Regions from separate parts of the Pilosibacter fragilis genome, predicted to be linked through region 1. Evidence: predicted binding sites of a transcription regulator. Region 1 holds the regulator's gene; the other holds the start of a gene.
The links. The regulator HrcA, encoded in region 1, represses chaperone genes, less so after heat shock. The targets are predictions, from matches to a motif close to TGTTAGCACTCNNNNNNNNNGAGTGCTAACA.
Positions count from the first base shown of each region.

Region 2: ABCW45_RS12855 (co-chaperone GroES) is a predicted target of HrcA. The motif match lies at 8,005-8,035, and genes of this name have one in related genera.

Region 1 is NZ_JAVYJB010000010.1:70,377-85,345, forward strand. It holds gene ABCW45_RS10880 (LysR family transcriptional regulator) at 89-1,057, shown strand; gene ABCW45_RS10885 (Rossmann-fold NAD(P)-binding domain-containing protein) at 1,203-1,526, shown strand; gene ABCW45_RS10890 (FliH/SctL family protein) at 1,867-2,832, opposite strand; gene ABCW45_RS10895 (hydroxyacid dehydrogenase) at 3,162-4,190, shown strand; gene ABCW45_RS10900 (hypothetical protein) at 4,269-4,448, opposite strand; gene dnaJ (molecular chaperone DnaJ) at 4,679-5,845, opposite strand; gene dnaK (molecular chaperone DnaK) at 6,196-8,073, opposite strand; gene grpE (nucleotide exchange factor GrpE) at 8,158-8,733, opposite strand; gene hrcA (heat-inducible transcriptional repressor HrcA) at 8,742-9,794, opposite strand; gene ABCW45_RS10925 (3D domain-containing protein) at 10,177-10,890, shown strand; gene glgD (glucose-1-phosphate adenylyltransferase subunit GlgD) at 11,094-12,233, opposite strand; gene ABCW45_RS10935 (glucose-1-phosphate adenylyltransferase) at 12,227-13,435, opposite strand; gene hemW (radical SAM family heme chaperone HemW) at 13,733-14,872, opposite strand; gene ABCW45_RS10945 (NUDIX domain-containing protein) at 14,869-14,969, opposite strand, start outside.
Region 2 is NZ_JAVYJB010000014.1:37,403-52,371, reverse strand. It holds gene clpX (ATP-dependent Clp protease ATP-binding subunit ClpX) at 1-191, opposite strand, end outside; gene clpP (ATP-dependent Clp endopeptidase proteolytic subunit ClpP) at 267-848, opposite strand; gene tig (trigger factor) at 1,259-2,548, opposite strand; gene ABCW45_RS12875 (DJ-1 family glyoxalase III) at 2,944-3,492, opposite strand; gene ABCW45_RS12870 (DUF975 family protein) at 3,545-4,921, opposite strand; gene ABCW45_RS12865 (CYTH domain-containing protein) at 5,251-5,703, shown strand; gene groL (chaperonin GroEL) at 5,835-7,460, opposite strand; gene ABCW45_RS12855 (co-chaperone GroES) at 7,579-7,863, opposite strand; gene ABCW45_RS12850 (hypothetical protein) at 8,278-8,670, shown strand; gene ABCW45_RS12845 (IclR family transcriptional regulator) at 8,667-9,434, shown strand; gene pdxR (MocR-like pyridoxine biosynthesis transcription factor PdxR) at 9,643-11,043, opposite strand; gene ABCW45_RS12835 (glutamine--tRNA ligase/YqeY domain fusion protein) at 11,092-12,780, opposite strand; gene ABCW45_RS12830 (sugar kinase) at 13,123-14,145, shown strand; gene ABCW45_RS12825 (cadherin-like beta sandwich domain-containing protein) at 14,361-14,969, opposite strand, start outside.

The DNA.
Region 1 (14,969 bases):
ATAGTAGTATATTTATACTACTAAATCCAACGGAGCTTTTTTTTATTCTCTACAAATAAATTTTGTAATTAAGCATATGGAGGGCTTTATGGATATTGAAAGTTTATATTATTTCTCGGAACTATCAAAAAGTTTAAATATGACACATACAGCCAATCGATTATATATATCTCAGCAAACACTCAGCAATCACATTCAGCGTCTTGAAAACTTTTATGGAACCCCACTCTTTTATCGAAAGCCAAAACTATCTCTCACTTCGGCAGGCACAGAGGTATTAAAATTCGCTGATATGGTCATTATTAATCATCAAAATTTAAAAGATACACTTTCTGATATGTCCAAAGAAGAACGTGGCACTATCCGTTTTTCTTCAAGTGCATTGCGCCTAAGTACATGTTTTTCAGCTGTTCTTCCTAAATTTCACGAACGATATCCTCTTGTGGATTTTCAAATTACAGAAGCTGTTACTTCTAAACTGGTGCCTCTTTTAACCAGTAACGATCTTGATTTGGGAATTATCGCCTATTCAGATAGTCATCCTGAAATTGAACAAAAGCTGCTCCTAAACGATAAATTATATTTATGTGTTTCCGAGAAACTTTTAGATCAATTCTACCCTCTTACAAAAGAGAGTTTAAAAGAGCAGGGAATTCAAGGAATTGAAATCACACATTTTTCTGAGCTTCCCTTCTGTGCTTTTAAAAATATTGTATGGAATAAAATCCGTTCTTGTTTTGATATTGCTGGGATTCAACCTAAAATTTATTCTTACAGCACCTACACGCCTCTTGGATTTCAACTATGTTCCCAAGGTTTTGCTGCATGTATCATGACACAAATGCATCTTGCTAACCATTTAAAAGAGATTCCATCAGATATGAATATATTTCCAATTTATTCAAATGGAGTTCATCTTCCTCACCAGCTTGCGATTGCCTACTCAAAAGGCCGCTATCTGCCGCTATATATGAAATATTTAATTGAACTTCTCCTTGAGTATGCATCTACAGTTGAAACCGTGCACCTTGCACATAAAGCTGACCCACTTGTATAATGACGTACCAGTGATTTTTTCAATTCAACAACATTACCTTTTCAATCTTACTAAAAACAGATTGTTTTATTTTGCGAACACTTCCCACTATAATAAAGACAGTGAAAAACAGCTTATCAAAGACGTTTCATTATAGGAACATGGGTTGGAAAATTTACTGTCACAGGAAATTATGTCCGAAAGCCGCACGCCTCTTGAAGATACAGGCCATAATATAATTATCTACGGTCGCGTTTTCAAGACCGCTGATGTTCTCACTGATTTCCATGAAAGTCAGCCGTATGCTATGATCGTTCGTATCACATCAACCACTCGCAAAGTGATTGAGCCAAACCCGAACTTAAAAGTTATCGTTCGTCACGATGCCGATTTCGACGTTCTTGACGTAAAAACATACCCTGACAACAACATTCAAGTTCTCCACGAACCGGCAGCAAACAGTACCTCCATTGCAGAGGCAGCAATATAGCTCACCTTAGAGTGCAGCCGTAACGTGACTATTCTCCATAAGACATGGGTATGTTGCGATAAATCAGACAATTTCTACAAGATAAAATTAAAAGTGCGCAAGAACACATTAAAGGCAGAACCATCAATCTGATCGGCAGCGACAACACCGGATGCTACGTTACAAAGCACTGTCTCACATTCAAGATAAATATTCTCGCATACGATCCGTAAAAGCCAACTTCTTTTCTCATATAGCGAAAATAGGCAGGACTTATCAAGATGATAGGTTCTGCCTGTTTTTTGCTGTATCTTCATAGAAGAAACCTGTTAGAAATTTTTCTGTAGCTTTTTATAGTCAGTTAACGGTTATTTATTTTCAACTCTCCCTTAATTCTCTCAAGATCATACTCCGGCGCTGCTTTCACTACCGCCTCGTATATTTCTTTCAGCTGATCTTCCGATGTTTCCAGAGCATCCGCAATCCGTTCCAGCGACTGACCTTTCCGTACTTTTTTTATTACTAATTCAATCTGGTTCTGCATGCGTCCCTGGTCCAAGCCACTGCCATATCCACTATCATATCCATTATCGTATCCTTCTTCATACCCACATTCCCTCACATTTTTCAGATGCAGCTCTTCGTTATATTCTGTCAATACCACGTTTCGCACCTCCGCTCTGTTTTTCTTTAAAAGATCCTTCAACACGCCCTCTTTCAAGGACTTACTGATTGCTTCATCTACAGCTTCCTCCAATGTCTTTCCGACACGGACTCCCTGTCTCACATTTTCCACAAAATAAGAATAATCGTGCAATGTCTGGCACTTCTCCATTAATTTCTGATTGTATCCATAATTAATATTTAACATGATCGCAGTACACTCCAGCGCTGCCTCCTCATCCTGCCCGCCTTCAAATGAATCTGACAGCCGGAGAATCCTTCTTTCCGGTTCCTTCTTTAAACCGTTATAAAAGACAAGAAACTTCGGCTTTGGGATCATGATCTGCTTTTCGGAATACATATCAAGATGGTTGCTTTCTATCCATCCCTTTAGCAGATCTCCAAAATATATGGTTCCCCTCAATGGCATGTTTGGATTACTGGTACTCTGGGCTTCATACAAATTCAGATAATGTGCAAACAAGAATGAGACATCATTTTTCATCCCCATATACACCACATCTTCCAGCGTATTAATCTCCAGATCGTCCGCATTCGTATACGAACTTCCGTTTACTGCGTTATACAGGCTCAGTAACTCCTCCTTCCCATGAAACACCAGTCGGAAAAGGCTGTCTTTAAAGTTTCTCTTTACTTTCGTCATAGTTTCTCCTTTCATTGTACACGATATAGAGTTTTTTTGCAATTTCGTGGGAACGATTTCAGAACTGAAGTCAGATACCACAGACGCCCGGAATCACGGGCAGGGATCTCCAGGAAAGAGATCTGTTTGATAATCTTATATTAGCATATTTGCCTTATAAAAGAAAGTGCTATAATATATAAGCGTCTCTTTTCGTACCAGCGATTTTCAACAACATTTCCTTTTCAACCTTACAAAAACAGATTGTTTTATTTTGTGAACAATCTCCGCTATAATAAAGACAGTGAAAAACAGTTTATCAAAAATGTTCCATTATAGGAGGTATTATCATGGGTTGGAAAATTTTACTCCCACAGGAAATTATGTCCGAAGGCCGTAAGCTTCTTGAGGATGCTGGTCATACCGTAATCGACGGCCGCGGATTTGAGACAGAGGACGTTCTCGCTGATTTCAAGGAATATCAGCCGGACGCTATGATCGTCCGTATCACACCGATCACACGTGAAGTGATCGAGTCAAACCCGAACTTAAAGGTTATTGTTCGTCACGGCGCCGGTTTCGACGCTCTTGACGTAAAGGCCTGCCACGACAACAATGTCCAGGCTCTCTACGCACCGGTCGCAAACAGCACCTCCGTTGCAGAGACAGCTATGTTACTCATCTTAGAGTGCAGCCGTAACGTGACTGTCCTTCATAAGACATGGGTAAATGACTTCTACAAGGCAAAATTAAAAGTCCGCAAGAACACATTAAACGGCAAGACCATCGGTCTGATCGGCTGCGGCAACATCGGAAGCCGCGTTGCAAAGCGCTGCCTCGCATTCGAGATGAATGTTCTCGCATATGACCCGTACAAACCAGCTTCTGAGTTCCCGGACGGCGTTGAGGTTGTCCGCGACCTTGACCGCATCTTCAAAGAGTGCGACTATGTTTCCCTTCACTGCCCGAACACTCCGGTTACCAAGAACATGGTAAATAAAGAGCGTCTCGCAATGATGAAACCGACAGCATTCTTAATCAACACCGCACGCGGCGGCTGTGTGGACGAGGATGCTCTCTACGAGGCATGCAAGAATGGCGTGATCGCAGGTGCCGGTCTTGACGCAATCAAGAAGGAACCGGTTGATCCGGCTAACCCACTCTTAACTCTCGACAATGTTATCATCTATCCGCATATCGGCGGCAACACATCTGAAGCTGCCCATCGTGCTTCCTACTTCGCAGCTATGGGCGTTCAGGAAGTCTACGAAGGCAAGAAGCCGACATGGCCGATCAACGATGTTGACTATAAGACAGCTAAGACCTACACAGACACAAAGAAACCGGATACAAAACCGGCTGGAATGTTTGATTTCTAAACAATCGTTTGCCAACTTCTTTTCTCATATAACGAAAGCAGGCAGGACTTATCGGAGTGATAGGTTCTGCCTGTTTTGTTATACGTTTATAATTTTCATTCCCATGTATACCACGTCTTCCAGTGTGTTGATTTCCAGATCATCTGCATTCGTATACGAGCTTCCATTTACCGCATTATACAGACTCAGTAACTCCTCCTTCCCATGAAATACCATTCGGAAAAGACTGTCCTTAAAGTTTCTCTTTACTTTCGTCATAGTTTCTCCTTTCATTGTACACGATATGAAGTTTTTTTGCAATTTCGTGGGAATGATTTCAGAACTGAAGTCAGATACCACAGACGCCCGGAATTACGGGCTGCGATCTCCAGGAAAGAGATCTGGTTGATAGTCTTATATTAGCATATTTATTTCACAAACGAAAAAACGCACGTCCTGCTACAGCTCATTTCTGCATGCAAAACGTGCGTTTCCCGCTTTATTTTCAATTATTCATTTTTGAAATCTTCTTTTAACTTATTGAAAAAACCTTTCTTCTTTCCCTCCGGCGATGCAACCCCCTTCATCGCATCATCAAACTTTCTGAGGGCTTCTTTCTGCTCCTCCGTAAGCTTCTCCGGAACTGTAACAACAAGCGTTACATAATGGTCACCACGGATGTTCTTATTTCTCAGTGACGGAACACCCTTGCCGCGGAGACGTACCTTTGTGTCGGTCTGGGTTCCCGGTTTTACCTCGTACTCAACCTCGCCGTCGACGGTCTTGATCTTGATCGGACCTCCAAGGGCTGCTGTTGCGAAGGAGATCGGTACTGTGGAGAAGATGGATGTCTCCTGGCGCATAAATACCGGGCTTCTAGATACGGTTACCTCAACGAGAAGGTCTCCTCTCTCGCCGCCGTTCGTTCCGGGCTCTCCTTTTCCTGCGATGCGGATGCTCTGTCCGTTGTCGATACCTGCCGGGATCTTGACCTGAATCTTCTTCTTGCTGGAGATATATCCGGTACCGTAGCAGTCCGGGCACTTCTCCTTGACGATCTTACCGGTACCTCGGCAGTCCGGACATGTCTGGACATTCTGTACCTGACCGAAGAAGGACTGCTGGGTGTAGACGATCTTACCTTTACCGTTACATTTCGGGCAGGTAACCGGAGATGTACCAGGCTTTGCGCCTGTTCCGTGACATTTCGGACACTCATCCTTCAATGTGAGCTCGATCTCTTTCTCGCAGCCAAAGATTGCCTCTTCAAATGTGATCCTTACGCCGGTTCTTAAATTTGCGCCGCGCATGGGACCGTTGCTGCTTCTTCCGTAAGCGGAACGTCCACCTCCGAAGAAATCTCCGAAAATATCTCCAAAGATATCTCCCATGTCGGCTCCGTTGAAATCGAATCCGCCGTAGCCACCGGCCCCGCCTGCGCCTCCCTCAAAGGCTGCATGACCGAACTGGTCATACTTTCTTCTCTTTTCCGGATCACTTAAAACGCTGTATGCCTCGGAAGCTTCCTTAAACTTTGCCTCCGCCTCTTTATCTCCCGGATTTGCGTCCGGATGGTATTTCTTTGCAAGAACTCGATATGCTTTCTTTAACGCCGCTTCGTCCGCATTTTTCGGCACGCCGAGGACTTCGTAATAATCACGCTTGGTCTCTGCCATTTCTTTATTCTTACCTTTCCTGTTAGTGAGCGGTACCACGCTTCACGCGTACCTTTTTACGGAACCTGCCGACGGAAGCTTTCTTCAGACGTCACGGCTGAGTCCTGCCGCGGCAATATTTCCGGATCGTTGCCGATCAAAATCTTGATATAAGGCAACCGAAAGAACGCCCAAGATGGGGCGTTCTTTCGGATTTATAGTGCCTGACTCGGGCTGTCTTCCTGTTTTCATTTCACAAAAACAAGAGACCTTTGGCGTCCGCCAACTGGCAATTCCGGCTAAAAAGAACTTATGCAAGCTATCTTGCAACGTCCTTTCCAGCCCTCATTGTCGCTCGATCAAACTGTTATTTAGACTTCTTTGTAGTCGCCATCAACGACATCATCGCCATATCCAGCCTGGCTTGCGCTCTGTCCAGCCTGCGGACCTGCCTGGCCCTGTGCGCCTGCTGCGCCCTGAGCTGCCTGAGCCTGCTCATAAACCTTTGCGAAGAGCTTCTGCGCGCTGTTCATGAGTTTCTCTTTCGCTGCCTTGATCTCCTCGACCTGGGCGTCTGTCATCTGCTCTGCCGGAGCTTTGTTGATCGCTTCCTTGAGGGCATTCAAGTCGGCCTCAACAGCGGTCTTATCGTTTGCATCGATCTTATCGCCAACTTCTTCCATTGCCTTCTCTGTCTGGAATACCATGGAATCAGCTTCATTTCTTGTATCGATCGCTTCTTTCTTCTTCTTATCCTCAGCCTCGTAAGCCGCAGCCTCCTTAACAGCCTTATCGATATCATCCTTGGACATGTTGGATCCGGATGTGATGGTGATGTGCTGCTCTTTGCCTGTGCCAAGGTCCTTAGCGGATACGTTTACGATACCGTTTGCATCGATATCGAAGGTAACTTCGATCTGCGGAACACCTCTTCTTGCCGGAAGGATGCCGTCAAGACGGAACTGTCCAAGAGTCTTGTTGTCTCTTGCAAACTCACGCTCACCCTGTACAACGTGGATATCTACGGCTGTCTGGTTATCAGCAGCTGTGGAGAATACCTGGCTCTTCTTTGTCGGGATCGTTGTGTTTCTCTCGATCAGCTTTGTAGCAACGCCGCCCATTGTCTCGATGGAAAGGGAAAGCGGAGTTACATCGAGAAGAAGGATGTCACCTGCACCGGCATCGCCTGCTAACTTACCACCCTGGATCGCTGCACCGATGGCTACGCACTCATCCGGGTTTAAGCTCTTGCTCGGCTCTTTGCCTGTTAACTGTTTAACCTTTTCCTGTGCGGAAAGCATACGTGTGGAACCACCCACGAGGAGAACCTTGGAGAGCTCTGCTGCTGTTAAACCAGCGTCTCTTAACGCGTTCTGTACCGGAATTGCTGTTCTCTCAATGAGATCACTTGTCAGCTCATCGAATTTAGCTCTTGTGAGGTTCATATCTAAGTGCTTCGGTCCCTCAGCAGTTGCTGTGATGAACGGAAGGTTGATGTTTGTTGTTGTTGCGGAAGAAAGCTCTTTCTTTGCTTTCTCAGCAGCTTCTTTTAATCTCTGAAGTGCCATCTTATCACCGGAAAGATCTACGCCCTCTGTCTTCTTGAACTCGTCGATCATCCACTGTGTGACACGGTTATCGAAATCATCACCGCCGAGGTGTGTATCACCGTTCGTCGCAAGAACTTCGATAACGCCGTCACCGATCTCGATGATGGAAACATCGAATGTACCGCCGCCGAGGTCATATACCATGATCTTCTGCTCTTTCTCGTTGTCAAGACCGTAAGCAAGGGCTGCCGCTGTCGGCTCGTTGATGATACGCTTTACATCAAGACCGGCAATCTTACCTGCATCCTTTGTTGCCTGACGCTGGGCATCGTTGAAGTAAGCCGGAACTGTGATAACTGCCTCTGTTACCTTCTCTCCGAGGTAGCTCTCAGCATCTGCTTTTAACTTCTGAAGAATCATCGCGGAGATCTCCTGCGGTGTGTACTTCTTGCCGTCAATATCTACCTTGTAGTCGGTACCCATATGTCTCTTGATGGAGGAGATGGTTCTGTCAGCGTTTGTAACTGCCTGACGCTTTGCCGGCTCACCCACAAGTCTCTCACCTGTCTTTGTAAAAGCAACGATAGACGGTGTTGTTCTAACACCTTCTGTATTGGCGATAACTGTTGGTTTACCGCCTTCCATAACTGCTACGCAGCTGTTTGTTGTACCTAAGTCAATACCAATGATCTTACTCATAATGATTTTCCTCCTCTAAATTTGGAATATTAGGAATGAGTGGTCGTCCAGCAGTCTCTGCCGGATGATCACATTGTTTCAATGTTAGTTTGCAACCTGCACCATGCTGTGACGAACGATGGAATCTTTGTAGGTGTAGCCCTTCTGGAGTTCCACTGCCACAACATTCTCGCCGAGATTCTCATCCTCCACATGCATCACTGCGTTGTGGAAGTTCGGGTCGAACGGTTTTCCGACTGCCTCGATCGGCTTAACGCCCATATCATCGAGTGTCTTTACAAATTGCTTATATATCTTTTCCATTCCATCTGCAAACGCGGATCCTTTCGCGTCTTCCGGAATGGAATTAAGACCTCTTTCAAAGTTATCGACGATCGGAAGGATCTTTTCGATCACATCCTTCGCACCGATCTCATACATTGCGGACTTTTCCTTGTCCGTTCTCTTGCGGTAGTTATCAAACTCCGCCATGGATCTCTTGAGCTTGTCATTTAACTCATCGATCTTCTCGTCCTTCGGATCTTTCTTCTTTTCAGAAGCTTTTTCCTCTTTTTCGGACGTCTCTTTATTTTCTTTTTCGGAAGCGGCTGCCTCTTTGGTTTCTTTTTCCTCAGAAACGGCTTTTTCCGTTTTCTCTTTTTCTAACTCTTTCTCTTTCACTGCTCTCTTCACCTTTCATTTTTAAACGTTTCGTTCAGCTGCGCAACTAACGATCTCAAGGTCGATACGACTTTTTCGTAGTCCATTCGTTTTGGTCCCACGATACCGATCGTTCCGCGCATCCCATCGCCGAGCGCATAATTTGCGGTTACGATGCTGCAGTCTTTCATGCTCTGGACCGGAGTTTCATCTCCGATATAGACCTGAATTTCATTGTCCGGATCATCCGTTTTATTCTGCTGCTGCCCATCGATCAGTCCCCTGAGAAGTTCTTTATGTTCCAAAGTACCGATCAGCTGGCTCGCTTTTTCCGTATCGGAAAGCTCCGGGTATTTGAAAATATTGGTTGCCCCGCTGGTATAGATCTGGAGATCTTCGTCCTGGGAGCGGATCACTTCACTGACTTCATTCAGCACCAGATCCACCACTCTTCTGTGGGATCCGGCCTGTTCTTTCATTTTTGCGATCACGCCAAGGTTGATCTCCTCGATCGTCAGACCGTTCAGGCTGCTGTTTAAAAGAATATTTAAATTCAGAAGCTCTTCGTCACTGAGTTCCTCATCGATCGTAACAAAGGAGTTTCTTATAATATTTCCTTCCACAACGACTACCACCAGAAGTTTGTGTTCCTCCACCTTCGAGAGCTGGATAAACTTTAACTTTGTCTGGTTGTAACTCGGTCCGCTGATCAGGGTCGCATAGTTCGTATTGTTGGCAAGAACCTTTGCAAGCTGCTTCAGAAGCAGTTCCACGCGGTCTACCCGCTGGATCATAAGTTCCTGCATATGCTCGACCTGACTGTCTTTTTCCTTGATGATCTGGTCAACATAGAAACGGTAACCTTTATCGGAAGGAATTCGTCCCGCCGAGGTATGCGGCTGAATGATGTAGCCAAGTTCTTCCAGATCAGACATCTCATTTCGGATCGTCGCGGAGCTGAGCTTCAGATCCGAGTATTTGGAAATCGTTCTGGATCCCACCGGCTCACCGGTCTCCAGATACGTCTGGATAATCGCTTTTAAAATTTTTTCTTTTCTCTCATCCAGTTCCAAAACTCTCACCTCTTCTTTATTAGCACTCTTTATTGAGGAGTGCTAACATTTACAGTTGTTACTATATTACTTAGTGTGTTGTTTGTCAAGGGCTTTTGATAATTTTCACATTTTTTTCACTATTTTTTTCATCGCCTTTTTCTACCAGGATTTTACAGGATCCGCCCGGCTTTCCCCTGGATTTTCCTGTGAATCCCGGGGGCTTTGCGTCACATTAAGAACATTTCTGCCATATGGGGGGACTGTTTGCGTCCTGGCAGTAATACCCAAAAACTTGACAAATTTGGAAAATTATGTATAATACATACTTGTTTCCAAATTGTTACATTTCTATTACACATCTGCATATAATTTGTAATAGATATGAAACAAAAAAAGAAAGGATTGTTATATGAAGAAATTTAGATTGACCATCTGTGTTTTACTGACCGTCATTTCGATGCTCTTAAACACCGTATGTGCATTCGCAAGTACCCCGAAAAACTCTGGCCACCTGGACAGCATCGATGGAAATAAGGTTTCCGGATGGGCGTGGAACTCCGCTGCCCCGGATACCCCGGTCTCCGTCACCGTCACTGTGGCCAACTCCCATACAGGCGAGTCTCTTTTATCTGAGACCGCCGAAGCTGATATCGAGCGCAATGACTTAAAGGAAAGCGGCATCGGAAACGGTGCCCACGGCTTTGAGATCATGATCGACTGGTCCTCCATCCCGGATGATACCTACATGATCAAGCTCAGCGTGAACGGCACAGCACTTCCGTTAGCTTACCAGTACAATACCGCAACAAAGATCATCAAAAATGCCACCCTCGTTTCCTTAGGTACATTTAAGACCACAGCTTACTGCCCGTGCAGAAGCTGCTCCGAGGGCTACGGCCGTCTCACAAAGACCGGAACCCAGGCGACCGCAAGCCGCACCGTAGCCGTTGACCCGCGGGTCATTCCGCTTGGAAGCCACCTTTTGATCGATGGTGTCGAGTATATCGCTGAGGACGTCGGAGGCGGCGTCAAAGGAAAACATATCGATATTTTTTACAACACACATTCGGAAACAAGAGATCACGGCGTTGAGCGGTCTGAGGTCTATCTGATCCAGTCTTAAGTTCATCTGCCCCGTTATATGAGTTTCCACCCGATATATGACAGGACTGGAAGGACATCCACTAATAAATTCTTCCTGCTGCATGGCAAAAAAGGGAATCTCTCCTGAGCATGCGAAAATGCTCATGAAAGATTCCCTTTCTTAATTATACATATCTTATGTGAGTCAGGACCTCTCCTGAATTCACAGGCTTGCTCCTATCTTTAAACAGTATGCCCCTTCGCCACATAAAACGGCTGTGTATCCGTTCCTTTCAGCTCCTGGCCAACCTCAATCGTCACGTTCTTGTCTGTGACAACGTAATCCAGCCGTGCGCCTGCTTTCACCACCGTATCCTGCATCAGGACACTGTTTCTGATCTTTGCGCCCTTTGCGATCTTAACGCCTCGGAAGAGAACACAGTTCTCCACATCGCCTTCGATCACGCAGCCATCAGCCACAAGGTTATTTTTTGTCTTACATCCGTTAATATATCTTGTCGGGTTGTCATCACGGATCTTTGTGTAGATCTGGCCGCCGGTAAACAGCGCGTCCAGATTCTCATCATCGAGAAGTTTCATATTCTCATCGAAGTAGCTCTTTAAGCCGCAGATCCTCGCGTAATATCCATCATATTTATATCCGCGGATATTGTACTTCTCAAGACACGGTGCAAGGATATCACGCTCGAAGCAGGAGTATCCACGTACAAATGCCGCATGGATCTTATCGATCAGTGCTTCTCTATCCATAATATAAATATTCATGGAGAGGTTCTGTTTTCCGCACATTTCAGAATTCATAAAGATCCGTCTCACGCGTCCGTCATCAAGCTTTAACGTGTAATACATATCCCCGTGGGAACCTGCGCGGATCAGTTCCGCCGGAATCTCCTGCTCCGTGTAGGCAACCGTCACATCGGCACCGCTCTCGATATGTTCCGCTAACATTGCGTTGAAATCAAAATCCACCGCGATATTGGCGTCCATCATGATCACATACTTTTCTTTTTTGCTTTTCAGATACGGAAGGATGCTCTCAAGTGCCTCGACGCGTCCGCTGTAGACCTTCATATTTTTCTCCGCATAGGGCGGAAAAATACTGAGACCTCCGTTTTTTCTGAGAAGATCCCACGCTCGTCCGGAGCCCAGATGGTCCATCAGGGAATGATAATTCTCCCGGACCACGATGGCAATATTGCTGATCCCGCAGTTTGCGAGACTGGAAAGCAGGAAGTCGATGATCCGGTAACGTCCCGCAAACGGGATCGATGCCATCAGGCGGTCACCCGCAAGCTCCGGCACCAGATTATCATAACTATTTGGAAAAATAATACCGATCGCATTTGCATTGGAATTTACCATTGTTCTTCACCATCCTCCACATTTTTATTGACCATGGCGTTCGGGCCGATCTTTGCGCCCTTTCCGATGGTGATTCCGGAACCGATCGTCGCAACGCCGTGTTCTTCCCCCTTCGGCATGGATCCAACAACGGCATTTTCACCGATCACAACATTTTCCGCGACGATACAGTGTTCTACAACAGCTCCGGCCTTTATGACCGTTTTGCCCATGACAACGGCATCTTCGATCTTCGCTCCCTTTTCTACCCTGACACCGGAGAACAGGATCGAATGCTTAATACTTCCGTCGATCCGGCATCCGTCTGTGATCATGGAATTCTCAACGACTGCGTTGGAGCCGATCTTGTGACCGGTCATACCGCTGTTCCGGCTGTAGATCTTCCAGTTTTCATCAAAGATATCGATCCCGCTGTGTTCCGGATCAAGAACCTCCATATTTGCTTCCCAGAGGGATGAGATCGTTCCAACGTCCTTCCAGTATCCCGCAAAGTGGTACGCGTACATCTTCCGTCCGTCTTTTAAGAGGTTCGGAATGATGTTGTTTCCGAAATCATTCTCGGAATTCGGGTCTGCCTCATCCTCGATCAGGTACTTCTTTAAAATATCCCAGTTAAAGATATAGATTCCCATGGAAGCCAGATTCGACTTCGGGTTCTTCGGTTTCTCCTGAAACTCTGTGATCCGGTCGTCCCCATCCGCCACCATCAGACCAAAACGGGATGCCTCGTCCCACGGCACTTCCATAACCGCGACACTGAATTCTGCGCCTTTTTCCTTGTGGAAGCGCAGGAAATCACTGTAATCCTGCTTGCAGATCTGATCACCGGATAAGATGATCACATACTGCGGATCGTAGCGCTCGATGAACGGAATGTTCTGATAGATTGCGTTTGCGGTTCCCTTATACCAGTCGGAACCGGATGCCTTCTGATACGGCGGCAGTACATGTACTCCACCGTAAAGACGGTCGAGGTCCCACGGCTGGCCGTTTCCGATATACTCATTCAGTACCATCGGCTGGTACTGGGTCAGAATTCCCACGGTATCAATTCCGGAATTTACGCAGTTCGAGAGCGGAAAATCAATAATTCTGTATTTCCCGCCGAAAGGGACTGCCGGTTTTGCAAGCTTCTGTGTCAGTGCATAGAGTCTTGAACCCTGGCCGCCTGCAAGAAGCATTGCGATCATTTCCTTAGCCATAATAATATCCCCCTGTTTTTTGGATACAGTCTCTCCGTGCAAAATGTACAACCATGCATTTCATTGGATTGTACAAATCATATCACATTGTTGCCGTTTTTGATAGTGGTTTTATGCACTTTTACCATGTTTTTTACATGATCTATATATGTATTCTGCTTTTTTATCCTCTGTACCATTTAAGCTGCGCTTATGATCTACTTGTTTTTTCTCAGCATGCATGCCCTTTTTCACTCCACGCAGGATCTCTGACATCGAAAACTACGGCTGAAAAAAAGCGCGGTCTCCGCAGGATCTTTAGTCCTGCAGAAACTGCGCCATAATATAATTGCTCACATCAAGTCCATAATCCGTCAGAACGAACCGGTCGCCCTGAAATACCGCTGCTTTTTCCGCCACAAACGTTTCCATGAGCCCTGGATAAACGTCCTTTGCGGACACCCCGAACCTTCGCTCAAACTCCGGAAGGGACACCCCGGCTGTCATCCGTAGTCCCACATAGAAGAATTCCTCCTCCATGTCTTTCTTCGTGAGCTTTTCCACATCCGTAAACATCCCCGGCTTTTCTTCCAGATACTGCTTCATATCGGAATTGACCGCAAACCTACAGCCGTCCATGTAGGAGGATGCCCCGAGTCCCAGTCCCAGGTAGGGCAAGCCTGTCCAATAACCGATATTGTGGCGGCACGCTCTCCCCGGCTTCGCATAGTTTGAGATCTCGTACCGCTCATACCCACAGTCCCGCAGGAACCGCTTCGTCTCGTGGTACATCTCCCTCTCGGAATCCTCGTCGGGAAGAAGTTTCCGTCCCTCTTCGCTCCCGTACTTCTCACCGAAAGGAGTTCCATCCTCAATGATCAGGCTGTACGCCGAGATATGTTCCGGATTCAGGTCCGTGACCCGCTTTAAGGTGTCCTTCCAGGACTCGCGGGTCTGTCCCGGCAACGCTGACATAAGGTCGATATTGATGTTCGTGAACCCGCACTCCCGGGCCAGATGGAAGCTCTCCAGGAATTCCGCCCAGGTATGGATCCGGCCGAGAAGCTTTAGCTCTCTGTCATTTGCTGATTGGAGTCCAAAGCTCAGGCGATTGATCCCGGCCCGCCTGTAATCTGTGAGTTTCTCCCTTGTCACGGTTCCAGGGTTCGCCTCCATGGAGATCTCCGCGCCTTCCGCCACATGAAACGCCTTCCGCACATGTTCCATGATCCCGACAATCAGCGCCGAATCCGGCACGGACGGGGTTCCGCCGCCGATAAAGATCGTATCTACCGGAATGTCCCCGTATTTTTTTCCCATGGCGTCAATATCTTCCCTGAGCCGCCTCGTGTACAGGTTCTGGGTCTCCTGGTCCGTCGGAAATGAAAGGAAGTCGCAGTAAGCGCATTTTCTCACACAGAACGGCATGTGCAGATATAATTCCATGCCCCCGTTCATGCGAGAACCTCACTGAGCATCTCGATCTCGTCCTCGAACAGGCAGTATCCCGGATCATGGGCTTTCACCGCCGCCAGGACATCCTCGATCCGCATCC
Region 2 (14,969 bases), on a different contig from region 1:
AGGTTGATTCCGGAGAAATCCGGTCTCTCCTCCTCCTCGTTTCCGAGTTCTTCCTCAAGGATCTCACTGCAGAGTTCGATACACTCGTCACAGATATAGACGCCGTTGGTACCGGCGATCATTTTTCTGACCTGATCCTGATTCTTTCCGCAGAAGGAACATCTGATCTTTTCCTCTGGTCTTACTGGCATGTTCGCACCTCAATTCTAAATTCTTTATGTCTCGCTGCGCTCCGGCACTGTTTTCCGCCTTCGCGCCGTCCGGTCCTAGTGGCCGGAGATCACGCGGTCGATCAGACCGTATGCGGCAGCTTCCTCGGCTGTCATGTAGTTGTCTCTCTCTGTGTCGCGGGCAATCACGTCGAGTGGCTGTCCGGTGTTTGCAGCCAGGATCTTGTTGAGCTTCTCTTTTGTCTTTAAGATCTGCTCTGCAACGATCTTGATCTCTGTCGCCTGTCCCTGGGCTCCACCGGACGGCTGATGGATCATAACCTCAGCATTCGGAAGTGCGAAGCGTTTGCCCTTCGCGCCGCTGGAGAGAAGGAACGCGCCCATACTTGCAGCCATACCGATACAGGTGGTGCACACGTCACATTTAATGTAATTCATCGTATCATAGATCGCCATACCGGCCGTTACAGAACCACCCGGGCTGTTGATGTAAAGGTTGATGTCCTTATTCGGATCCTCGGACTCCAGGAAAAGAAGCTGTGCAACAACAAGGCTTGCTGTCACATCGTTTACTTCCTCTCCTAGGAAAATGATACGGTCTTTTAATAATCTGGAATAGATATCGTAGGAACGCTCTCCTCTGCTTGTAGATTCAAGCACGTAAGGTACTAAGCTCATATTTTTTCCTCCATCTTTTCTTTTATATCTGTTACCAAAGTATTCCTTTTTATGCATTTTCTGGGTTACTGTACACGGGTAGGAATTTTCTGAACTGAAAATTCCGTACAATACAGTGGCGGTAGTGGATTTTGCCGATTCGGAATGCGAAGCATCGGCAAAATCAGTTACTGTTTGCGCAAGGCGTGAACAGTAACTTTTCCGGTGAATCTGTCGCCTGTGTCTGGGACCGGCCCGGCAGAAATCCACCTTTTTCCACATATTTTGGAACTATCCCTGTATAACCGATTAGGGATTGCCGCAGAAAAACTCTCCGCAGCAACCCCCTCTGTATGTGGTTTCTGTTCCTCTGTCGGACCATTCCCCACCATGTTTTCCGTGCAGATTAGTCATAAAGTATGTTGCTTTACTTAGTCAACGAACTTAGCCTCAGCTACAAGGAAGTCGATTGCTTTCTGAACTGCAAGATCTTCCTTTAACTGTGCCATCTGCTCTTCGCCGAACATACCCTTGATCTGTTCTTTATCCATCTTGAAGTCCTCAGCCATCTTGTCGAACTGCTCTTCAACCGCTGCGTCGTCAGCCTGGATGTTCTCAGCCTTTACAACTGCCTCAAGAACGAGTCTTGTCTGGATTCTCTTGATCGCCTGCGGCTTCATCTGCTCGCCGATCTTCTCAGCTGTCATGCCTGTGATCTCAACGTACTGCTTGAAGGAAATTCCCTGGCTCTCAAGTCTGCGCGCATAGTCGTTCACCATGCCGTTTACCTGCTCCTCAACCATCTGATCCGGAATCTCCATTGTTGCGTTCTCAATCACCTTAGCAACGACCTTGTCCTCGTCTGCTGTCTTAGCTGCTTCAATCTTCTCAGCCTGTAACTTCTCTGTAAGGTCTTTCTTGTACTCTTCCATTGTATCGAAATCAGATACCTCGCTTGCGAAATCATCGTTAGCTTCCGGAAGCTCTTTTCTCTGGATCTCTTTTACTTTTACTTTGAATACAGCCGGTTTGTTCTTTAACTCTTCTACATGGTACTCAGCCGGGAATGTTACGTTTACTTCGCACTCTTCGCCAGTTGTCTTACCGATTAACTGCTCCTCGAAGTTATCGATAAATGTGTGGGAACCGATCGTAAGCGGATAATCCTCAGCCTTTCCGCCCTCAAATCTCTTTCCGTCTACGGAACCGTCGAAATCGATCGTTACCTGATCTCCATCCTCGATACCTCTGTCCTCAACAGTGATGAGGCGGGAGTTTTTCTCTCTTGCGCGCTTGATCTCTGTCTCGATATCTTCCTCTGTAACCTCAGATTTTGTCTTCTGGACTTCTACGCCCTTGTACTCGCCAAGAGTAACTTCCGGCTTAACAGCTACAACTGCTGTGTAAACGAAAGCTTTGCCTTCCTCGATCTCCTCAATGGAAATAGACGGACGGGAGACGATATCAAGACCGCTCTCTTTTGCAGCGTCCGGATAGCTTGCGTCGATCACTTCATCAACAGCATCCTCGTAGAATACGCCAACACCGTACATTTTCTTGATCATGTTGAACGGAGCTTTTCCTTTTCTGAAGCCCGGGATATTGAATTTACCCTTATTCTTATTATAGGAGTGCTGTACAGCCTCCTCAAACTTTTCTGCCGGCACTTCGATTGTAAGTTTTGCCGTATTCTTCTCTAAATTCTCCACCTGTACGCTCATTTTATGAGTTCCTCCTTAAATATATCGATAGCGGGGAATAGAAATTTCCCGCCCGTATAATCTCGTAACTGCCGCTTTTTGGCGTTACACGTTTTCCGGCATTATGACCGCCGCTCAGCGAAAAATCCGCCCGCAGGCATCACTTCTCCGTCACGCGCACATAGCACCGCTTGGAATTATAACATAAGACGTTTGAAAAGACCAGACCTAAATTGTAAAAATTCCAGAAAAACACAGGGGTTTTACGGTTTTCCTTAATTTTTTCCAGGCGCAGACTGCCGTATCTGCTGTTCCTGACATTCTTTCAGCGGCCTGCCGCGCCAAAAAGGAATGCCCTGGTGCACCGGGCATTCCAAAACTTTCTGATGAATACCTGTATTTACACAAACATACGGCTATTTTATGTATTGGATCGCTGCCTTGATCCTTTCAGCCTCTTCTTCGCTGACCAGGAGTTTGATAAGCTCTAAACCAAGGTCGATTGCCCAGCCCATACCGCGCCCGGTGCTGATCAGGCGGTCTGTGATGATGCCGTCACCTCTGCAGTCCGCGCCCTCCATCTTCGTCTCAAAGCCCGGATAGCATGTGGCGCGGTGGCCTTTCACGAGGCCAAGCTCCCCTAAGATACTCGGTGCCGCGCAGATCGCAGCCAGGCGTTTTCCTGCTGCCGCATGGGCTTTTAACATCTCTGCAAGTCCCTCATGCGCCTTCAGATTGTTCGTTCCGGCAAGTCCGCCCGGAAGGAACAATACGTCAGCATCGTCCGTGATTTCCTCGAACAGGCTGTCCGCCTCGATCTTAAATCCATGGGAACCTGTCACCATCTTTCTTCCCATGATGGATACAAGCTTCACATCCACCTTTGCTCTTCTCAAGCAATCACACACAGCCAGGCACTCTACCTCTTCCATGCCGTCTGCCACAAACGCGTATACTTTTGCCATTTAAAACTTCTCACCTTTCTTTGCCAATCTGCCTCCGGAAGTTTTCCAGAGGTTACTGCTCGCTTTTCTCATCATCCGTATACGAATAAAATTTTCCATTCAGATAATATCCGCGTCCCGGTCCACCTTCCGATTTTTTCACATCCGTTCCGCGGTCATTTGCAGCGGCCTGCCCTGAAACAGACGGATTGATGGTCTGCTCCGGTCCGTTGTACTTATATGTCTCCTTCGGCACATCACTCCAGCTGTCCGGAGCGCTGTTCTGGTTCTGTCCATAAGAATACCCGTTTCCGTTATTCTGTCCGTAACCTCCATTCATATTTCCGTTTCCATACGCGCCGTATCCGCCATTCGGATCTCCATTTCCATAGGAACCATAACCACTGTAATTTCCTCTTTCACCGACATCTCTCACACTATCCGGCTCCACGTACTGACCGCCGTAGCGGGCGTTATTCTGTACAAACGGTTCCCCGCCGAATCCATTCAGACGCCCGGAATACGGTCCGCGGAGAACTGCGTAGAGTTCCGCGAAGGTCGCGTCAACATACGGCTGAACAAAAAAGGTACCGATACCGCAGAGCAACGTTCCGAGAAGCTGCCATCCTATGAAGGAAAGGCCGAGAACGAACGCGTTCCACTTCTGTCCGTCCATCATCTCTTTTGAGAGTCTTAAAGCCTCTCTCGCCTTCATATCCGGATTTTCGGCAAGAATATACGGCACCATCAGATAACAGTACTGGAAGTAGATGGAAAAACAGGTTCCCACCACGGCGCCACATGCCATCAGAACAGCGCTTCCCATCCAGTCAATCAGGAACCTGTTAAATGCAAGTGTCAGTAATCCCGGTGCCATGCACAGGAACACGATGCCCTCTGTGATCAAAGAGCGAAGGAACTGGGTCCCCAAAAGCTTTAAATATCCGTTGGAAAATCCCCAGAAGAGTTTTCCAATGCCCGCCGACTGTCCCGTCACGCGGCTCTCCATATAAAATCTGTTTCGTCCGATCTCAAACAATGGCTGTACAAAAATTCCGATCACGACGGAAATGATCACAATAACGACCACAGCCCCCGCAAAAAGCCGGTAAAACAGGTTGCTCGCAACCATAGATCCGGCATTTCCGGCTCCCGGTCCGTAGGCATCACCAAGTCCCGGGACAAGCTCGATCCCGCTGGCAAGACCACTCCCAGTATTTCCGCTAAGGCTTCCATCTCCTCCCAGCTCGCCAAGGATGAGACTGCTCTGATCAGTCTGACCGTTTCCTGATTCATTCTGCTCCAGATAACTTGTAATCCTCTGGGTATTCGCGTTCGATCCGCCAAATCCACTGAGGATCGCAAAGATCAGGCTCACAAGAAACGCCGCCCAGTAATAACGGCTCAGACACATTTTCGCTCTGTTTTTTAATTCTGCCCTTGTCCACATACGATGTTCCTCCTTCTGTTTTTATCATCAAAGTATGAGCAGTTTCCAGATATTTTTCTTTCCCTGCTGCTGTTCGAGGATTTTTCATTCACAAACAGCAACTTTTCTTACAATGATTGTACCATATTTGTGAATAAAAGACCTTACTTTTTCCTTGCAATATGGTATGATTTATTACAATATGTCACTGTTCCCGCCTTGCACCGGCAGCAGCCGTTTTTGCCGATGCTTCGCATTCCAAATCGGCAAAATCCACTATCACCTCTGTATTGTGCGGAATTTTCCGTTCAGAAAATCCCCCATATACAGGATCCAGAAAGGAAATAATTATGGAAATCGAACGCAAATTTCTTGTCACGTCCCCTCCTGAAAACTACGAGCTTTTCCCATGTCATGAGATCGAACAGGCCTACCTCTGCACAGAGCCGGTAGTCCGGGTACGTAAGGAGGACGATACCTGTTACCTCACCTACAAATCCAAAGGACTTCTCGCCAGAGAGGAATATAATCTCCCGCTGACAAAAGAAGCCTACGCCCATCTTCTCACAAAAGCAGATGGAAATATCCTCACAAAAAAGCGCTACCTGATCCCGGTCCCGGGCCGTGAGGATCTCACTGTGGAATTCGACGTCTTCGAGGGGAAATTCGCCGGTCTCATGCTTGCGGAGATCGAGTTTTCCAGCGAGGAGGATGCCAGAGCATTCCCGCCTCTCTCCTGGTTCAACCGGGATGTAACCTGGTCTGGGGAATACCAGAACAGCAGGCTCTCAAAAATGCCCTGAATTGTTCGTACCTTTTTATGTGACAGGGAATCCCCATAAATTTCCTGTTACATGAAAAAGGCCACCGACGGCTCACAGAACCGCCGATGGCTTTATTAATTTTCCTGAAATTTTGCAGTTTCGGAGATGGATTACATCATTCCGCCCATTCCGCCTGCACCTGCCGGCATTGCCGGAGTCTCTTCTTTGATGTTTGCAACAACAGACTCTGTTGTAAGAAGTGTGGAAGCAACGCTTGTTGCGTTCTGTAATGCACTTCTTGTAACCTTAGCCGGATCAAGGATACCAGCTTTGATCATATCAACGAAAATCTCATTGTAAGCATCGAAGCCCTGGCCAACCGGGAGCTCTTTAACTTTGTTAACGATCACAGCGCCCTCAAGGCCTGCGTTGGATACGATATGGAATAACGGAGCTTCAAGAGCCTTTAAGATAATCTTTCCGCCTGTCTTCTCGTCGCCTTCCATCTCATTTACAACAGCTGCAACCTTCTCTGCTGCGTGAACATAAGCAGATCCGCCGCCTGCGATGATACCTTCCTCAACAGCTGCCTTCGTAGCTGCAAGAGCATCTTCCATACGGAGTTTTGCTTCCTTCATCTCTGTTTCAGTAGCAGCACCTACGCGGATCACTGCAACACCGCCAGCGAGTTTTGCAAGTCTCTCCTGAAGTTTCTCTCTGTCGAAGTCGGACTTTGTCTCTTCGATCTGACCCTTGATCTGGGCAACTCTGTCAGCGATCTCTTTCTTGTCGCCGAGACCGTCAACGATGATGGTGTTCTCTTTCTGAACCTTAACGGATTTTGCACGGCCAAGCTGCTCCATTGTAGCATCCTTGAGGTCAAGACCAAGTTCATCGGAGATCACGGTACCGCCTGTTAAGATCGCGATATCCTTTAACATCTCTTTTCTTCTATCGCCGTAGCCCGGTGCCTTAACACCTACAACGCTGAATGTACCTCTTAACTTGTTGACGATAAGAGTTGTGAGAGCCTCACCCTCGATATCCTCAGCGATGATAAGAAGCTTTGCGCCTGTCTTTACGATCTGCTCAAGGAGCGGAAGGATATCGTTGATGTTAGCGATCTTCTTGTCTGTGATCAGGATATACGGATCGTCAAGAGTTGCCTCCATCTTCTCCATATCTGTGCACATATATGCGGAAATGTATCCACGGTCGAACTGCATACCTTCTACAAGGTCAAGCTCTGTCTTCATTGTCTTGGACTCTTCGATGGTGATAACGCCGTCGTTTGTAACCTTCTCCATCGCGTCTGCAACCATCTCACCGACCTCATCGCTTGCTGCAGAGATTGCTGCAACTCTTGCGATCTGGTCTTTACTGCTGATCGGCTCGCTCATCTCTGCGATTGCCTTGACAGCCTCGTCTGTGGCTTTCTTCATACCCTTTCTTAATACGATCGGGTTAGCGCCTGCAGCCAGGTTCTTCATACCTTCGTTTACCATTGCCTGTGCAAGAACGGTAGCTGTTGTTGTACCATCACCGGCAACGTCGTTTGTCTTTGTGGCAACCTCTTTTAAGAGCTGTGCGCCCATGTTCTCAAACGGGTCTTCTAACTCGATCTCTTTCGCGATGGTAACACCATCGTTTGTGATCAGCGGAGCGCCGAAGGATTTATCGAGAACAACGTTTCTTCCTTTCGGTCCGATCGTTACGCGGACAGTATCAGCAAGTTTATTTACACCAGCTTCAAGAGCTTTTCTGGCTTCAACGCCATATTTAATTTCCTTAGCCATGTTAAAATTCCTCCAATCAAGATTTCCTGTAACCATTTTCCGGTTACTTCGTTCTGAATTCTGAATTTCGGACCGCCCTGAGCGCTTCGCACACGCGGTCCCGGATATAATTCTCCGATTATTCGATCACTGCAAGGATATCATTCTGCTTAACGATGATATAATCCTCTTCCTCTACCTTTACTTCTGTTCCGGAGTACTTGGAGTAGATTACCTTATCGCCCGGTTTTACCTGCATCTTGATCTCTTTGCCGTCAACAACTCCGCCAGGACCAACAGCGATCACTTCTGCCTGCTGCGGTTTTTCCTTTGCCTGACCCGGAAGAACGATACCGGATTTTGTGGTCTCTTCTGCAACTAACTGTTTTAAAACAACTCTGTCAAATAATGGTACTAATTTCATTACTGACTCCTCCTTGTCATTTTACAAGCTCTTGCGACTATCCTGTGATTTCAGTCACAATTCTTTTTCATTTTTATCTTCTTCAGTCTGACTCAGGTCTTTTCCCTGACCCCTCGTCACAAGTCATGTTATAGCACATGTTGTTAGCACTGTCAAGTCACGAGTGCTAATTATTTTATGAAAAATTTGTGAACCTCTCTGCGGGTCTGCATGCCGCTGTGCTGTCTAGTTCCCGTTTTCTGGTGAAATCCGGCAATTTACTTGAATAATTTATACATTTTTTTAACTTTTTTCATAATTATGTCTTTCATTTTCCCTGGAATTCGATTATGATTATAAATAGCAGACTGGCGGCTGCAGGCGGAATCCTCAGATTTTCGGAACCGCGTAATGCAGCGGAAAGGAGAATAAACCATGTCAAAAAAGAAATCAGGCCTTCTTATCGCATTTGGCGCGATGCTCGGCGGCGCAGTTGCGGCCGGTATCTCCTACTATCTGAAATTAAAATCCTTCAACGATGAGCTGGACCAGGATTTTCATGAATACGAGGAAGAGGAGACCCCTTCTGAGGAAACAGAAGAAAAGACGGAACCTGCTCCAGAGAGAACTTATATTACGATCAATTCCGGAAAAGACACAAACGCTGCGGATGATTCCGTAAAAAAAGAAGAGACTAAAGATTCCGAAGAGACGGCATGTCCGGAACCCACAGACGAAAAAGACTCTGTAAAAGAGGAAAACGTACCGGAAGAAAAAACATCCTCCGTTGTAGTTGAGGACGATACGGAGGAAGGAAAAACCGAATGATACAAAGTCTTCTCCGCTCCATGGAGCTATTGGAAGTCCTGAAAGAAAAAAACCGCAATTTCTCAATCGCGGAACTAGCAGAGGCGATGGATCTGCCCCCGAGCACGGTTCACCGGATTCTGCAGACGTTCTGTGAGAAGAAATATGTAATCCGCGACGACAGATCCCACACCTACCGTCTTGGCCCGGCGCTGATTCCTCTGGGAAAAGCCGCTGCAAGAGGGATCCGTCTCCAGGATGCCGCCCACGGTATCCTGGCACAGCTGGCAAAACAGACAAAAGAAGACGCATACCTCGTAATTCCAGTGGGAAATAAGGGACTTGTGATTGAAAAGGTAGATGGTCCGAGCCACTTAAAAGTTGTTGAAGAGTTCGGCTATGAGATGTATATGCACTGCGGCGCGATCCGTAAGGTCCTCCTCGCATGGCAGACACCGGCCTTCATCGACGAATACTTCAAAAACATTATTCTCCACGATCAGGCTTTCCCTCATGTCCGCCCGGATGACCTGCGCGAGGAATTAAAAAAGATCCGCCAGGATGGCTACGCCATCACTCACGGAGAGTATGTCACCGACGCCCTTGGAATCGGGGCACCGGTCTTCAACTCCGACGGTGAACTCGCCGGTTCCATTGGAATCATCGCCCCGGAGATCCGGGTCGATACTCCGGAGTTTCTTGACACCCAGAAAGATCTCGTACAGTTCTACGCATCATCCCTCTCCGCCGATCTCGGATATGAGAAGCATGATGTGTTCCAGTAAACGGAATCAATCCTTGGGATACGCATTTTCGGATGCGTATCCCGTTTTTTTGCGCTTTGTTCCCATGCACGCCTGGTCACAAGCATATGCCCTGTCCCAATCTCTCCCCCAGTGCAGCTGTCTGTAAAACCTAATCTTGACTTAAGTCCGAAAAAAGCTGGCGCGCGTCTTTGCATACCAGCTTTCTTCTATCCAATCCGCTTATTCTTTACTCAAGAGCTTTCCGTAAAAGGTCTACTCCTTTTCGGATTTCCTCCTCCGTGAGTCCTGCATATCCGAGAACGATCGTACTCATCTCCTTCGCCTGCGCTCTCTCCATATAGAACCCGGAAAGTCCGTAGACGCGGACCTTTTTTTCTGCTGCTTTTTCTAAAAGCTGCTGTTCCGGCTCCTTCTTCCTGTCTTTTAAGAGCACATGAAGTCCCGCGAATTCTCCTGTGATCTCAAACCGCTTTTCCAGCGGCTTTAATTCCCCTAAAAGCACGTCATGTTTTCCCTTATAGATCTCGCGCATCCTGTTCAGATGGCGCTCAAAATATCCGCCGGAAATAAATTTCGCCAGGATCCTCTGGTCGACCCTGGACACGGTGGAGGAATAAAATCTTCCTTTCGCCAGGTATACCGACAGCAGCGCCTCCGGCAGCACCATATATCCCACACGGATTGCCGGAGCAATGGCCTTCGAGAATGTTCCCATGTAAATGACACATCCGTTCTGGTCCATCCCCTGAAGTGCCGGGATCGGTTTTCCCTTGTAACGGAATTCACTGTCATAGTCATCCTCGATCAGGTATCTTCCGGGCTGCTCTCCCGCCCAGAAAAGGAGCTCCTGTCTTCTTCTCACCGGCATTACGGTTCCTGTCGGGAACTGGTGGGACGGCATCACATAGGCTGCCTGTACATCCTGCCCCTCAAGTTCCTTCACGCAGAATCCATTCTTATCGATCCCCACCGGCAGTACCTTATGTCCCACACCGGATAGCACCCGGTATGCCTGGCGGTAGGTGGGATTCTCCATGGCGATCACCGCGTCCCTTCCGATGATCTGGGAAAGCAACATCAGAAGATATTCGTTTCCCGCGCCAATGATGATCTGGGAAACATCGCAGTTTACGCCGCGGGCTGCATGGAGATACTCCCGGATCGCCTCCCTGAGGATCAGATCTCCCTGGGGCTCTCCCTTCAAAAACAGCTCCCGGTCCTCTTCTTTTAAAACCGAGCGGCTGATCTTTCTCCAGGTCGCATAGGGAAATCCTTCCAGATCGATGCCTCTGGGAGAAAAATCGACTTCAAATTTTTCACGAAAAAGCTGCCCCCGGACACTTTCCTTTTCCATGCCCAAAGACAGCTCTTTTTTCTGATCCGGCCGGGCAGCAACAGACTGCGCCACCGGCGGAAAGATTCCGTCCAGTGACGCCGCAAAATAGCCTTTTCTCGGAACCGCCTCAAGGTAGCCCTCGGACACCAGCTGCTCGTAGGCGAGCTGCGTTGTGCTCCGGCTGACCTTCAGGCTCTTCGCAAGCTCCCTGGATGAAGGGAGCTGCTTCTCCGGCCTGATATTGCCCTTTCGGATCTCATCTTTGATATACTGATAGATCTGTTCGTACAAGGGTCTCCCCCCCTGTACGTTTAACGGTACGATCAATTCCATAAATCTTTATTTCGGAAGCTTGAAGGAGCTCTTTAAGGAAACGATACGGTTATATACCGGCTGTCCTTCCTTGCTGTCCTTGCAGTCTACGCAGTAGTAACCGTTTCTCATGAACTGGAAGCTGTCATATGCCTTTGCTTCCATGAGTTTTGGCTCTACATAGGCAGTTGTGATTGTCTTGGAGTTCGGATTTAAGTTCAGGGTTCCGTCAGCGTTCAGCTTGCCCTTCTCCTCATCGACGATATTCTCGTAGAGACGGCACTCTACCTTTCCGGCTGTCGGAGCGGATACCCAGTGGATCGTTCCTTTTACCTTTCTGCCGGTAAAGCCGGAACCACTCTTTGTCTCCGGATCGTATGTGCAGTGGATCTCTGTCACATTTCCGTTCTCGTCCTTCTCAAAGCCTGTGCATGTCACGAAATATGCGCCCATGAGACGTACTTCGTTGCCCGGGAAAAGGCGGAAATACTTCTTCGGCGGATTCTCCATGAAGTCCTCACGCTCGATATAGAGTTCTCTGGAGAACGGAACCTCACGCTCGCCCATCTCCGGATTCTCAAGGTTATTCGGGATGCTCAGCATCTCTGTCTGTCCTTCCGGATAGTTGTCAATGATCAGCTTTACCGGATCAAGGACAGCCATCATTCTCGGACGTTTTAACTTCAGATCCTCACGGATACAGTACTCCAGCATCGCGTAGTCTACGGAGCTGTTTGCCTTGGAAACGCCCACGAGTTCTACGAACATTCTCAGAGCTTCCGGTGTGTATCCTCTTCTTCTGAGGGCTGCGATCGTTACAAGACGCGGGTCATCCCAGCCGTCTACGATTCCATCCTCAACGAGCTTCTTAATATAACGCTTACCCGTTACCACGTTTGTCAGGTACATCTTCGCAAACTCGATCTGGCGCGGCGGGTTCTCGAACTCGCACTCTCTTACGACCCAGTCGTAGAGCGGTCTGTGATCCTCGAACTCAAGAGTACAGATAGAGTGTGTGATGTGCTCAACCGCGTCCTCGATCGGATGAGCGAAGTCGTACATCGGATAGATGCACCACTTGTCACCGGTATTGTGGTGTGTCATGTGAGCGACACGGTAGATGACCGGATCACGCATGTTGATATTCGGCGATGCCATATCGATCTTTGCGCGGAGAACCTTCTCTCCGTCCTTATACATGCCGTTCTTCATGTTCTCAAATAACTGGAGGTTTTCCTCGACAGAACGGTCACGGTACGGGCTGTTCTTACCAGGTGTTGTGAAGTCACCACGGTATTCCTTGATCTGATCAGCAGAGAGATCACAGACGAAAGCTTTTCCCTTTTTAATTAACTTTACAGCGCACTCGTACATCGTATCGAAGTAGTCGGAAGCAAAGAACAGTCTGTCCTCAAAGTCAGCTCCGAGCCACTTTACATCCTCCGTGATGGAGTGCACGAACTCCGTCTTCTCCTTCGTCGGGTTCGTATCATCAAAACGAAGATTGAACTTTCCGCCGTACTCTTTTGCGAGACCGGAGTTCAAGATGATCGATTTTGCATGTCCGATATGAAGGTAGCCGTTTGGCTCCGGTGGAAACCGGGTCTGGACATGGTCATATACTCCTTCCGCAAGATCTTTATCGATTTCCTGCTCGATAAAGTTTTTGGAAACTACTTCTTTTGTTTCCTCAGCCGGTGTCATATTCTCAGCCATATCAATTCCTCCATTTCGTTTTTTCAATAACATGCCCGTACATCTTTCTTCTATTATTTTAACTCCTGCCATTTTCCAGCAGGACCAGATATCGAACTGTTATATATAATATTTAATACTATCACACTTTTCCGAAGAATTAAAGGGGAAATTTCACATGTTTTTCTCATGTTTCCATCAAATTGATTCCTGCATCTGCATTCCGGTCGGTTCTTTCAGTTTTCTTGAAAATTATAGGCAAAAAACACTGAAAATCCTTTGACGAATTCCGTTTCTGGGATTATACTGTGAATATAGTATGCTAAAAATTTCACAAAACATATAGAACCCGGAGGAAATGATATGGATAAGAATTCTTTCGATCTGATCACATTTGGCGAGATTATGCTGCGTCTCTCCCCGCCGCGCCATGCCCGCATCGTCGATGGCGATATTTTTGAAAAACGTGCCGGCGGAGCAGAACTCAACGTTGCTTCCGGCGTTGCCCTTTTGGGACTTCGTACCGGTATCGTTTCCAAGCTTCCGCAGAATGAGCTCGGAACTTTTATCAAGAACAGGATCCGTTTTGTCGGAGTATCCGATGACTATCTGGTCTACGATGATACGCCGGACGCAAGACTCGGTCTCTACTACTACGAGATGGGCGCCGCTCCGAGAAAGCCTACGATCGTGTATGACCGCCACCAGGCTTCCGTCACAAGGATCAAGATGAGCGAGATCCCGGAGGACATCTACCACTCCGCGAGAATGTTCCACACAAGCGGAATCTCCCTGGCTCTCTGCCAGAACATGCAGAATGTCGCTGTGGAGCTGATCCGAAGGTTCAAATCTGCCGGAGCTACGATCTCCTTCGACGTAAACTACCGTGCGAACTTATGGGGTGAAGAGGAAGCGAGAAAAACCATCGAGGAGATCCTTCCGTTAGTCGATGTCCTCTTCGTATCTGAGGAGACAAGCCGCCGCATGTTCAAGAAGACCGGTGACCTGAAGGATATCATGAAGAGCTATGCCACTGATTACGGCGTAAAGATCGTTGCCACCACCCAGCGCACGGTCATCAGCCCAAGAAAACACAACTTCACCTCCATCGTCTACGATGCCCGATCCGATAAATTTTACACGGAAACGCCGTACAACGATATCGATGTGATCGACCGCATCGGTTCCGGTGATGCCTATGTCGCCGGTGTTCTCTTCGGTCTCTTAAAATATGGAGATCCGGAAAAGGCCATGCAGTTCGGAAACGCCACATCCAGCGTCAAGAACACCGTTCCGGGCGACCTCCCGTCCTCTGACTTCAAGGAAATCGACCGGATCATCCATGAGCATCATTCCACAGGACCTGTCAGTGAGATGAACCGGTAATTACAAATTTGCTCCGTATGAGAGAAAAGGTCTGAGTTTCAGCAGAAATCAGACCTTTTTCTTTTTCATCCAAATTTTTCTTTTTAAATCGATCTGATATACCGTTCTGATGCCGCCGAAAAATTGTTGCCAATAGTTTGTTTCGAGTACGCGACAACCGAAAAATGCCGTGAGAAGATTGCTTTTACCTCTCACGGCATTTTTATTATACTCTTTTACAGATCCAGATCGATAAACTCGAAGTCATCGTCATCCTCGTTCCTCTTCTCAGCCGGTGCCGCTTTCGGCGCTGCCTTCGCGGCCTCCTTCGCAAGGTTCTTTGACAGATCTTTTTCCATATCCGCCACATTCTTTCTCACCGGTCTCTCCGGAGTGTCTGTTCTCTCTGGAACATTCTCTGTCCTCACAGCTTCCCGTCTCTTCGCTGCCGGCCGGCGTGTCTCGGCTGCCTCCGGTCTTCTTCGCGGGATCTGGATTTCTTCCTCTTCCTCATCGAAAAGCTCTTCCCCGCGGGCAGCCGGTCTGGACGCAGCTCTTCTCTCCGGCGCTTTCTCGGACTTTCCGGTCTTCTGCGCCTTTTTCGGCTCGGACTTTCTGTTTTTCCGTCCGCCCTCGTAGTCACCGTAATCGTCATCATATCCGCCGCGGCCCGGATTCTTCGGTGCCTTCGGCTTTCTGAGTAAGAGAACGATAATGATGATCACTAAGAGAATACTGAGTGCAAAAAGCCCGATCACGAACATTCCGCGGATCTCGTAATCCTTAAGCAGACTGTTGTAATCCTCAGCAACCTTTAAGTACTTGCTGCGGGCATCTGCTGCGTC